One region of the Pseudomonas asiatica genome, then DNA from elsewhere that is predicted to be linked to it. Evidence: riboswitches for the same ligand, from Rfam matches in the RefSeq annotation. Region 1 holds a riboswitch; the other holds the start of a gene.

Region 1 (4,196 bases):
CAGGTGCTCGGTCATGCCCACGGCGGTGATGATGCTGTCGACCGAGAAGACGATGTCCAGCAACAGGATCTGGAAGATCGCCGCGGCAAAGCCCAGGGTAACCGTCGACGACACCTTGGCTTCTTCCTTGGCCCCGTGCGGGTCGACGTTCTCATGGATTTCCTTGGTCGCCTTCCACAGCAGGAACAGGCCACCGGCAATCAGGATCACGTCCTTCCAGGAGAAGGCATTGCCGAACACTTCGAACACCGGGTCGGTCAGCTGGACGATCCAGGCCACCGTGCTGAGCAAGGCCAGGCGCATGACCAAGGCCATGCTGATACCAATACGGCGCGCCTTGGAGCGGTACTCCACCGGCAGCTTGTTGGTCAGGATGGAGATGAAGATCAGGTTGTCGATGCCCAACACGACTTCCATGGCTACCAGCGTAGCCAGGGCAACCCAGGCGGTAGGGCTAGCGACGAGTTCCAGCAAGTATTCCATTGTTCAAATCCTGCAGCAGCGGTTGGGGGTCAGATTTCCTGGGTGTCTTCTTTCTTGTCGGCGTCCTTGGGCTTTTGCCCTTCGCTGCCGATGGCCTCGCTCAACGCCTGCTGGGCGGCCTTGTTGGTGTCGTCGATGGCCTGCTTGGCCGACTGTGCGGCCTGGTCGAGCATCTGCTGGGCGGATTTCTCGGCCTGCTCGCAACCGGCCAGGGTGAACAGGGCCAAGGCCAGCACCAGCGGCGTGCCGATGGATTTTAGTTGCAGCATGGGTTCCTCGCTTTTCATGTTCCGGCGGCGCACACGGCGCCTGATGGAGTCGCATTCTAAAGAGCGCAACACATCCGGAAAATTCGTATTTTCAGCGGTTATACTTCGGTTTTTACGAATCCGGAACGATACCGATGCTCAACTATCGGCAGTTGCACTACTTCTGGGCCGTTGCCAAGACCGGCAGCATCGCCCGCGCCAGCGAACAGTTGAACCTGACCCCGCAAACCATCAGCGGTCAGATCAGCCTGTTTGAGCAGACCTATGGCCTGGAGCTGTTCCAGCGCGTGGGGCGCCAGCTGGAACTGACCGAAACAGGGCGCCAGACGCTGATCTATGCCGAGCAGATGTTCCAGCTGGGTAACGAGCTGGAGGCCATGCTGCGGGCCGGCCCGCAGGAGCAGATCCTGTTCCGCGTGGGTGTGGCTGATGTGGTGCCCAAGTCCATCGTCTACCGCCTGCTGGCACCGACCATGGAGCTGGACGACATGCTGCGTATCAACTGCCGCGAAGACAAGCTCGAACGGCTGCTGGCCGACCTGGCGATCCAGCGCCTGGACCTGGTGATTTCCGACAGCCCCATGCCCAGCCACCTGGACATCAAGGGTTATAGCCAGAAACTGGGCGAGTGTGGGTTGAGCTTCTTCGCCACCCCGGCGCTGGCACAACGCCTGGAAGGCCCCTTCCCCGCCTGCCTGCAGGATGCGCCATTGCTTATCCCCGGGCAGGAAACCGTGGTACGCAGCCGCCTGCTGCGCTGGCTGGGTGAGCAGCAGGTGCAGCCACGGATCGTGGGCGAGTTCGATGACAGTGCCTTGATGCAGGCGTTCGGGCAGTCGGGCAGCGGCATCTTCGTTGCGCCCAGCGTGATCGCCGAGGAAGTGTGCCGCCAGTACGGCGTGGAGCTGATCGGGCAGACCGAGGCGGTGCACGAGTCGTTCTATGCCATTTCGGTAGAGCGCAAGGTCAAGCACCCGGGGATCGTGGCGATTACCGAGGGGGCGCGACGAGAGTTGTTTCATTGGTAGCAGGCAGATTTGACGCCTCCCGCGTTTCAATGGTCATATGCCCGCCAGTTTCAGGTGCCCTGCGCCGCCGCGCGCAGGGTGAAACGGGAAGCCGGTGCGTCGTGTTGCCCACGACAAGTCCGGCGCTGCCCCCGCAACGGTAAGCGAGCGAACCCTTCGAGATACCACTGTGCACATGCATGGGAAGGTGAAGGTTTCATGCCCCTCGCAAGCCCGGAGACCGGCCTGGAGCTTCACTTGGCAACCCGCGGTGGGCGGGCGCAGGCCGGTATCCGCGCGCGCGCCTGCGTGCACGGTGCGCCTTTGCGTGTTTTCCACCGGGATCCATTCATTCCTGCAGTAGTGGAACGACATGTCCCGTATCTTCAAGCTTCACCCCCTGGCGGCCTGCCTGGCCGTATCCCTGCCGGCCCTGGCCGATGACCTCGACCGACAGCCACTGGCCCTGCCCTCCACGGCCATCACCGACACCCAAGGCAGCCACGCCATCGACCTGGCCACCCCGACCCAGGCGGGCTCGCGCCTGGGCCTCAGCGCCCTGGAGACACCGGCCAGCACCAGCAGCATCAGCGCCGAGCAGATCCAGCAGCGCAGCAACCTCACCGTACAGGACGCGGTGACCCGCTCACCGGGCATCAGCTACATCGGCTCCCCGGGCGACGGCGGCACGGGCCTGTCCGCCCGCGGCTTTACCGGGCACAACTCGGTGATGACCTTGTTCGACGGCGCACGCCTGTACACCGGTGCCGGCACCCAGACGTTCCCGGTCGACCCATGGATGGTCGAGTGCATCGATGTGATTCGCGGCCCGGCCTCGGTGCTGTATGGCGAAGGGGCCACCGGTGCGGTGGTCAACGTGATCCCGAAAAAGCCGTTTGCCGGCGAGATACGCAACCACCTGCGCCTGGGCTACGGTTCGTGGGACCGCCAGCAGCTCGGCCTGGACAGCGGCGGCAGCCTCGGCGAGCGCCTGAGCTACCGCCTGGCCCTGAACCAGCAAACCGGTAACGGCTGGGTCGACCGCACCCCGTCACGCAGCCTGGCGCTGAGCGCCGCGCTGCGCTTCGATGCCAGCGACGACCTCAGCTTCACCCTCGCCCACGACCGCGGCGATGCGCAGCCTGCCAACTACTACGGCACCCCGCTGATCGACGGCCACTACCGCAGCAGCCTGCGCAAGAAGAACTACAACGTGCAGGACGATGTGCAGCACTACGTCGATGAATGGACCCGCCTGAACACCGACTGGACGTTGAACGACCACCTCAGCGCCAGCAACCAGCTGTACTACATCAAGAGCCGCCGTCACTGGCGCAATGCCGAGGAGTACAGCTGGGATGCCGGGCGCCAGCAGCTGCTGCGCGGCAGCTACCTGCAGATCAAGCACAACCAGGAACAGTTCGGCGATCGCCAGGCCTTCACCCTCGACCACACGCTGTTCGGCCTGGCCAGCAAGACCGTGGTCGGCGCCGAGTACAACAAAGTCCGCTTCAACGTCGACAGCAACGCGCCCTACAACGATGTGGGCGGTGACTACGTCGACCCTTGGCAGCCACAACCGGGTTGGTTCCACAGCGCCTCGCCGCTGCGCCCGCAAACCCTGTCCACCACCCACACCTTTGCCCTGTTCGCCGAAAACCGCCTGCAGTTGAGCGATCGCCTGTCCCTGGTCACCGGCGTGCGCCGCGACCAGAACCACATCGTCCAGGAGAAACTGACCACCGACAGCCGCAGCGACCGCAGCCTGCAAGGGGGCAACTGGCGTGCCGGGCTGGTGTTTGCGGTCAGCGACGACCTGTCGCTGTATGGCCAGTACTCCACCAGCGAGGACGGGGTCGACAACCTCATCAGCCTCAGCGCCAACCAGATGCACTACGACCTGACCGAGGCCAGGCAGACCGAGGTGGGCCTGAAGCAGCGCTTCTGGGAGGGGCGTGGCGAATGGACATTGGCGGCGTACCACATCGTCAAGAAGAAGCTGCTGGTGGATGACCCGTTCACCCACGAGAAGCAGCAGGCTGGCCAGCAGACGTCCGACGGCCTGGAGGCAACCCTGGAACTGGCGCTTGCGCATCAGTGGCAGGTGTCGGCCAACGCGGCGATCGTGCGCGCCAGGTATGACGACTTCGACGAAATGGTCGGCGGCGTGGCGCAGGACCGTGCGGGCAATCGCCCGGCCAATGTCCCGCGGCGTACCGCCAACCTGTGGCTGAGCAAAGGCTTCGGCCAGCGGCTGGAGGCCGGCATTGGCGCGCGCTATGTGGACGAACGATATGCCAATACCGCCAACACCCAGAGCGCCCCCGGCTACACCGTGGTCGATGCCGACATCGGCTGGCAGGTGTTGCCGGATGTGCGGCTGGGGTTGCAGTTGAACAACCTGTTCGACCGTGAGTATGTGCAGTCGGCGTTCAGT
Region 2 (4,196 bases), 1.0 Mb from region 1:
CACCTGAGGGTTGAGCGCCGCCAGGCGGCTCACCGAATGGGGCACGAAGGGGTAGGTGTGCTCGCCGTACAGCACCCGCGTGGGCGTGCGGATCGCCGTCAGGCTTGCCCACATGCGCTTGGGGAAGGAACTGAAGATTTCCACTTCGCGGCTGGGCCGGCACTTGAGCACCACCGCTTCGCCACAGTCGCCGATGGCATGCTCGACGTAGGCCCGCAGCGCCGCATCGGTCCACCCCTTGAAGATACCCCGCCCATGCAGCGAAGCCAGGGCTGCCTCGCGGTCGGGCCAGTGGCTGCGACGGCTGGCGGCCTTGCGCGCCAAGGCGTGACGCTGATGCAAGCCGACCAGGGCCGCCACCCCCATAACACCCAGCATGCGCCGGCTGAACAGTACCGGGTCAAGCAGCACGGCACGGGTGAACAGCTGCGGTTCACTGGCCAGGATCAGGCCGGTGAGCACGCCACCGAAGCTGTGCCCGACGGCAAAGCGCGGTACGTCGCCATACTCGCCCCGCCCGGCTGCGAAAGCCTCCACCGCCAGCGCAGCGGTGCGGTTCCAGCCACGAAAAACCCCGCCATGGTCACTGTCACCATGGCCCTGGACATCGCTGAGCCACAGGTCGAAATGTTCGCCCAGGCGCATCAGCAATGGCTGGTAGGCAAGGCAGCAGAAGCCGTTGCCGTGCAGAAAATGCAGCAGCGGCTTGCCACTGGCCGGGGTTCGCCAGCCACGCAGGGTGAAGCCTTCGGCGCATTCGTGGGACCAGGGGATCAACTGCATCGGCTTGCTGTACTCGCGGGGTCAGGAAAACGCCGATTCTACAAACAGCAACGGGTACAGTGAAATCACCAGCAACAAGGCCATCAGGACATTGAACAGCATCAGCCAGCGCGGGTTCTGCAACAGGTTGCGCAGGGCGCTGCCGAACATCACCCACACCCCCACGCTGGGCAGGTTGACCAGGGCAAACAAGGCGGCAATGACAATGACGTTGGTCACATAGCCTTGCGCCGGCGTGTAGGTGGTGATTGCACCGACTGCCATCACCCAGGCCTTGGGGTTGACCCACTGGAATGCCGCCGCTCCCCAGAAGCCCAGCGGTTTGCGGGCACTGGACGAGGCTGTGCCGACCGGCCCGGAGGTGGCGATCTTCCAGGCGAGGTAAAGCAGGTAGGCGGCGCCGGTGTAGCGCAGTACCGTGTACAGCGGCGGCCAGGCCTTGAACACCTCGCCCAGGCCCAGGCCAACGGCCAGCACCATTACCATGAAACCGACGCTGATCCCCATGGCGTGCGGGATGGAGCGGCGCACACCGAAGTTGACGCCCGAGGCCAGCAGCATGGTGTTGTTGGGGCCAGGGGTGATGGAGGACACGAAGGCAAACAGCACGAAGGCGGTGAGCAGGTCGGCAGAGGCAAGCATGGCAGGCATTCCACATTCTTTATGGGTGGTGTCACACTAACGGAGTCGCCCTCCTCTGCGACCGATACAGTTTCACTAAATTGTGTAGATACACATCGCTGTACCGCTACCACCAGATCAAGGAAGCCGTCACCATGAGCCTTACCATTCGCCCTGCCGTTCGCGCCGATGCCGAGCAGATCCTGGCCTTCATCACCGAACTGGCCGAGTACGAACGCGCTCGCCACGAGGTGATCGCGAGCGTTGCCGATATCGAGCGCAGCCTTTTTGGCGAGGGCAGCACCGTGCACAGCCTGATTTGCGAGCGCGATGGCCGGGCAATCGGCTTTGCCGTGTATTTCTACAGCTACTCGACCTGGCTCGGGCGCAACGGCATCTACCTGGAAGACCTGTACATAACGCCCGAGCAGCGCGGCGACGGTGCCGGGCGGCAATTGCTGCAGCATATTGCCCGCGAAGCGGTGGCGAATGATTGCGGGCGGCTGGAATGGAGCGTGCTGGACTGGAACGAGCCCGCGATCGGCTTCTATCAGAAGCTGGGGGCCGAAGCGCAGGATGAGTGGGTGCGCTACCGGCTGGACGGGGAGAAGCTGGCGACGTTTGCCCGGGGCTGACCAGGTGGATGCTTACGGCATAGACCACTACAGGCCGAACCGGCTTGCATGAGGGCTTGAGTGCGCTTGCCTTGAACTTTCCAGCGCCTGTGAGATCGAGCGCCGCGCGGGCGGCGCTCGATCTCCCAGGCACTGCAAAACCAAAGCCCTACCATCAGGGCAATTGACGGCAGCCCCGCCCCATGGTCTCCTTATGCCTCGCGTTCAGGTGCCCCCGATGGGGGTGAAACGGGAAACCGGTGCGTCACAGGCCCTCAAGCAGGGCCGGACAAGGCCGGTGCTGCCCCCGCAACGGTAAGCGAGCGAAGCGTCTGTACCACTGTGCCCGGTCACCCGGCATGGGAAGGTGACGCCTTCCAGGAGCCTGGCTCCTCCTCGCAAGCCCGGAGACCGGCCTGGCGTTCATGAACACCCCGCGGTGGGCGGGCGCTGTTGCATTCCCCTGGGCTGCCACGCTCGGGGCTGCCGCGCTTGCCCGTTGCCCACAAAAAGCAGAGGAACGCGTCATGCCCGTCACCAGCGCCAAGCAACACAGCATCACCACCCCCGTCACCCTCAGCCAGCGTGTCGTCATCGCCGTCGGCGCCAGCCTGCTGGGCCTGTGCCTGGTGTACTTCGCCGGCTTCTCGCACATCGAAGCCGTGCACAACGCCGCCCACGACACCCGCCACAGCGCCGCCTTCCCCTGCCACTGAGTACGCCCGATGATCACACGCATTGCCCGTACCGCGGGCTTCAGCGGGTTGCTGGCGGCCTTGCTGCTGACCTTGCTGCAAAGCTTCTGGGTCGCCCCGCTGATCCTCGAGGCAGAAACCTACGAATCCTCGGCCCCGGTCGCCCAGCACGAGCATGCCGGCGAAGTGGCCGCCCATGAACACAGCGCCGAAGCCTGGTCGCCGGAAGACGGCTGGCAGCGGGTGCTGTCCACCACTGGCGGCAACCTGGTGGTCGCGGTCGGCTTCGCCCTGATCCTCACCGCCCTGTACAGCCTGCGCGAACCCAAGCGTGCCGGCACCGGCGCACTGTGGGGGCTGGCCGGCTTCGCCGTGTTCTGCCTGGCCCCGACCCTGGGCCTGCCGCCGGAACTGCCAGGTACTGCAGCCGCCGACCTGGGGCAACGCCAGGCCTGGTGGATCGGCACCGCCAGCGCCACCGCGCTGGGCCTTGCCCTGCTGGTATTCGCCCGCCACTGGTTGCTGAAGGCGCTGGGCGCCGTGCTGCTGGTCATTCCCCATGTGATCGGTGCGCCGCAACCCGAGGTGCACGAGAGCCTGGCCCCCGCCGCACTGGAAACCCAGTTCAAAGTGGCCTCCTGGCTGACCAACGCCGCCTTCTGGCTGGCCCTGGGCCTGCTCAGCGCCTGGCTGTTCCGGCGCTCCAGCCAGGCCTGATGCCTGCCTTTTACGCCGGCTTCGGCTGCCGCCGGGGTTGCCCGGCGGATACGCTGGAAACCTTGCTACGCCAGGCCCTGGCCAACCAGGGCCTGGCGTTGGCCGGCCTGCACGGTATCGCCAGCATCAGCCTGAAGGCCGACGAACCCGGCTTGCAGCAACTGGCCGAACGCCTCGGCGTGCCCTTGGTGTTGTACGATACCGCGCAATTGCAACCCTACGAACTCCAGCTCAGCCACCGCTCCGCCGCTGCCCATGCCCACTGCGGCTGCTGGGGCGTGGCGGAGAGCGCGGCTTTGGCCCTGGCCAGCGAGCGGCTCGGCACGGCCAGGTTGCTGCTGACGCGCCAGGTACTGGGCCCGGCTACCCTCGCCCTGGCCTGTTGAACGTTTCCCCTCTTTCCTGCAAGGACTTTCCATGACGGTCTACTTCATCGGCGCCGGCCCCGGCGACCCGGAACTGATCACAATCAAGGGCCAACGGCTGATCCGCCAGTGCCCGGTGATCATCTATGCCGGTTCGCTGGTGCCGGCCGCCGTGCTCGAGGGCCACCAGGCCGAGACCATGATCAATAGCGCCGAACTGCACCTGGAGCAGATCATTGCCGCCATGCGCAGTGCGCATGAGCAAGGCCTGGATGTGGCCCGGGTACACAGTGGCGACCCCAGCCTGTACGGCGCCATCGGCGAGCAGATCCGCCATCTGCAGGCGCTGGGCATCGATTACCAGATCATCCCCGGGGTCACCGCCACGGCGGCCAGCGCCG

What was found. A riboswitch is a leader RNA that binds a small molecule or an ion and turns the genes downstream of it on or off. The one in region 1 is predicted to bind cobalamin.
Region 2: another riboswitch for cobalamin. It lies ahead of ABNP31_RS13985 (CbtB domain-containing protein); the one in region 1 lies ahead of ABNP31_RS09535 (TonB-dependent receptor).

Annotation. Positions count from the first base shown of each region.
Region 1 covers NZ_CP157874.1:2,109,083-2,113,278, reverse strand. Annotated here, with positions in the region: gene ABNP31_RS09550 (TerC family protein) at 1-483, opposite strand, end outside; gene ABNP31_RS09545 (hypothetical protein) at 513-752, opposite strand; gene nhaR (transcriptional activator NhaR) at 887-1,780, shown strand; cobalamin riboswitch at 1,816-2,023, shown strand; gene ABNP31_RS09535 (TonB-dependent receptor) at 2,133-4,196, shown strand, end outside.
Region 2 covers NZ_CP157874.1:3,106,631-3,110,826, forward strand. Annotated here, with positions in the region: gene ABNP31_RS13970 (alpha/beta fold hydrolase) at 1-783, opposite strand, end outside; gene ABNP31_RS13975 (LysE family translocator) at 805-1,434, opposite strand; gene ABNP31_RS13980 (GNAT family N-acetyltransferase) at 1,560-2,039, shown strand; cobalamin riboswitch at 2,229-2,452, shown strand; gene ABNP31_RS13985 (CbtB domain-containing protein) at 2,546-2,734, shown strand; gene ABNP31_RS13990 (CbtA family protein) at 2,744-3,430, shown strand; gene ABNP31_RS13995 (cobalamin biosynthesis protein) at 3,430-3,816, shown strand; gene cobM (precorrin-4 C(11)-methyltransferase) at 3,848-4,196, shown strand, end outside.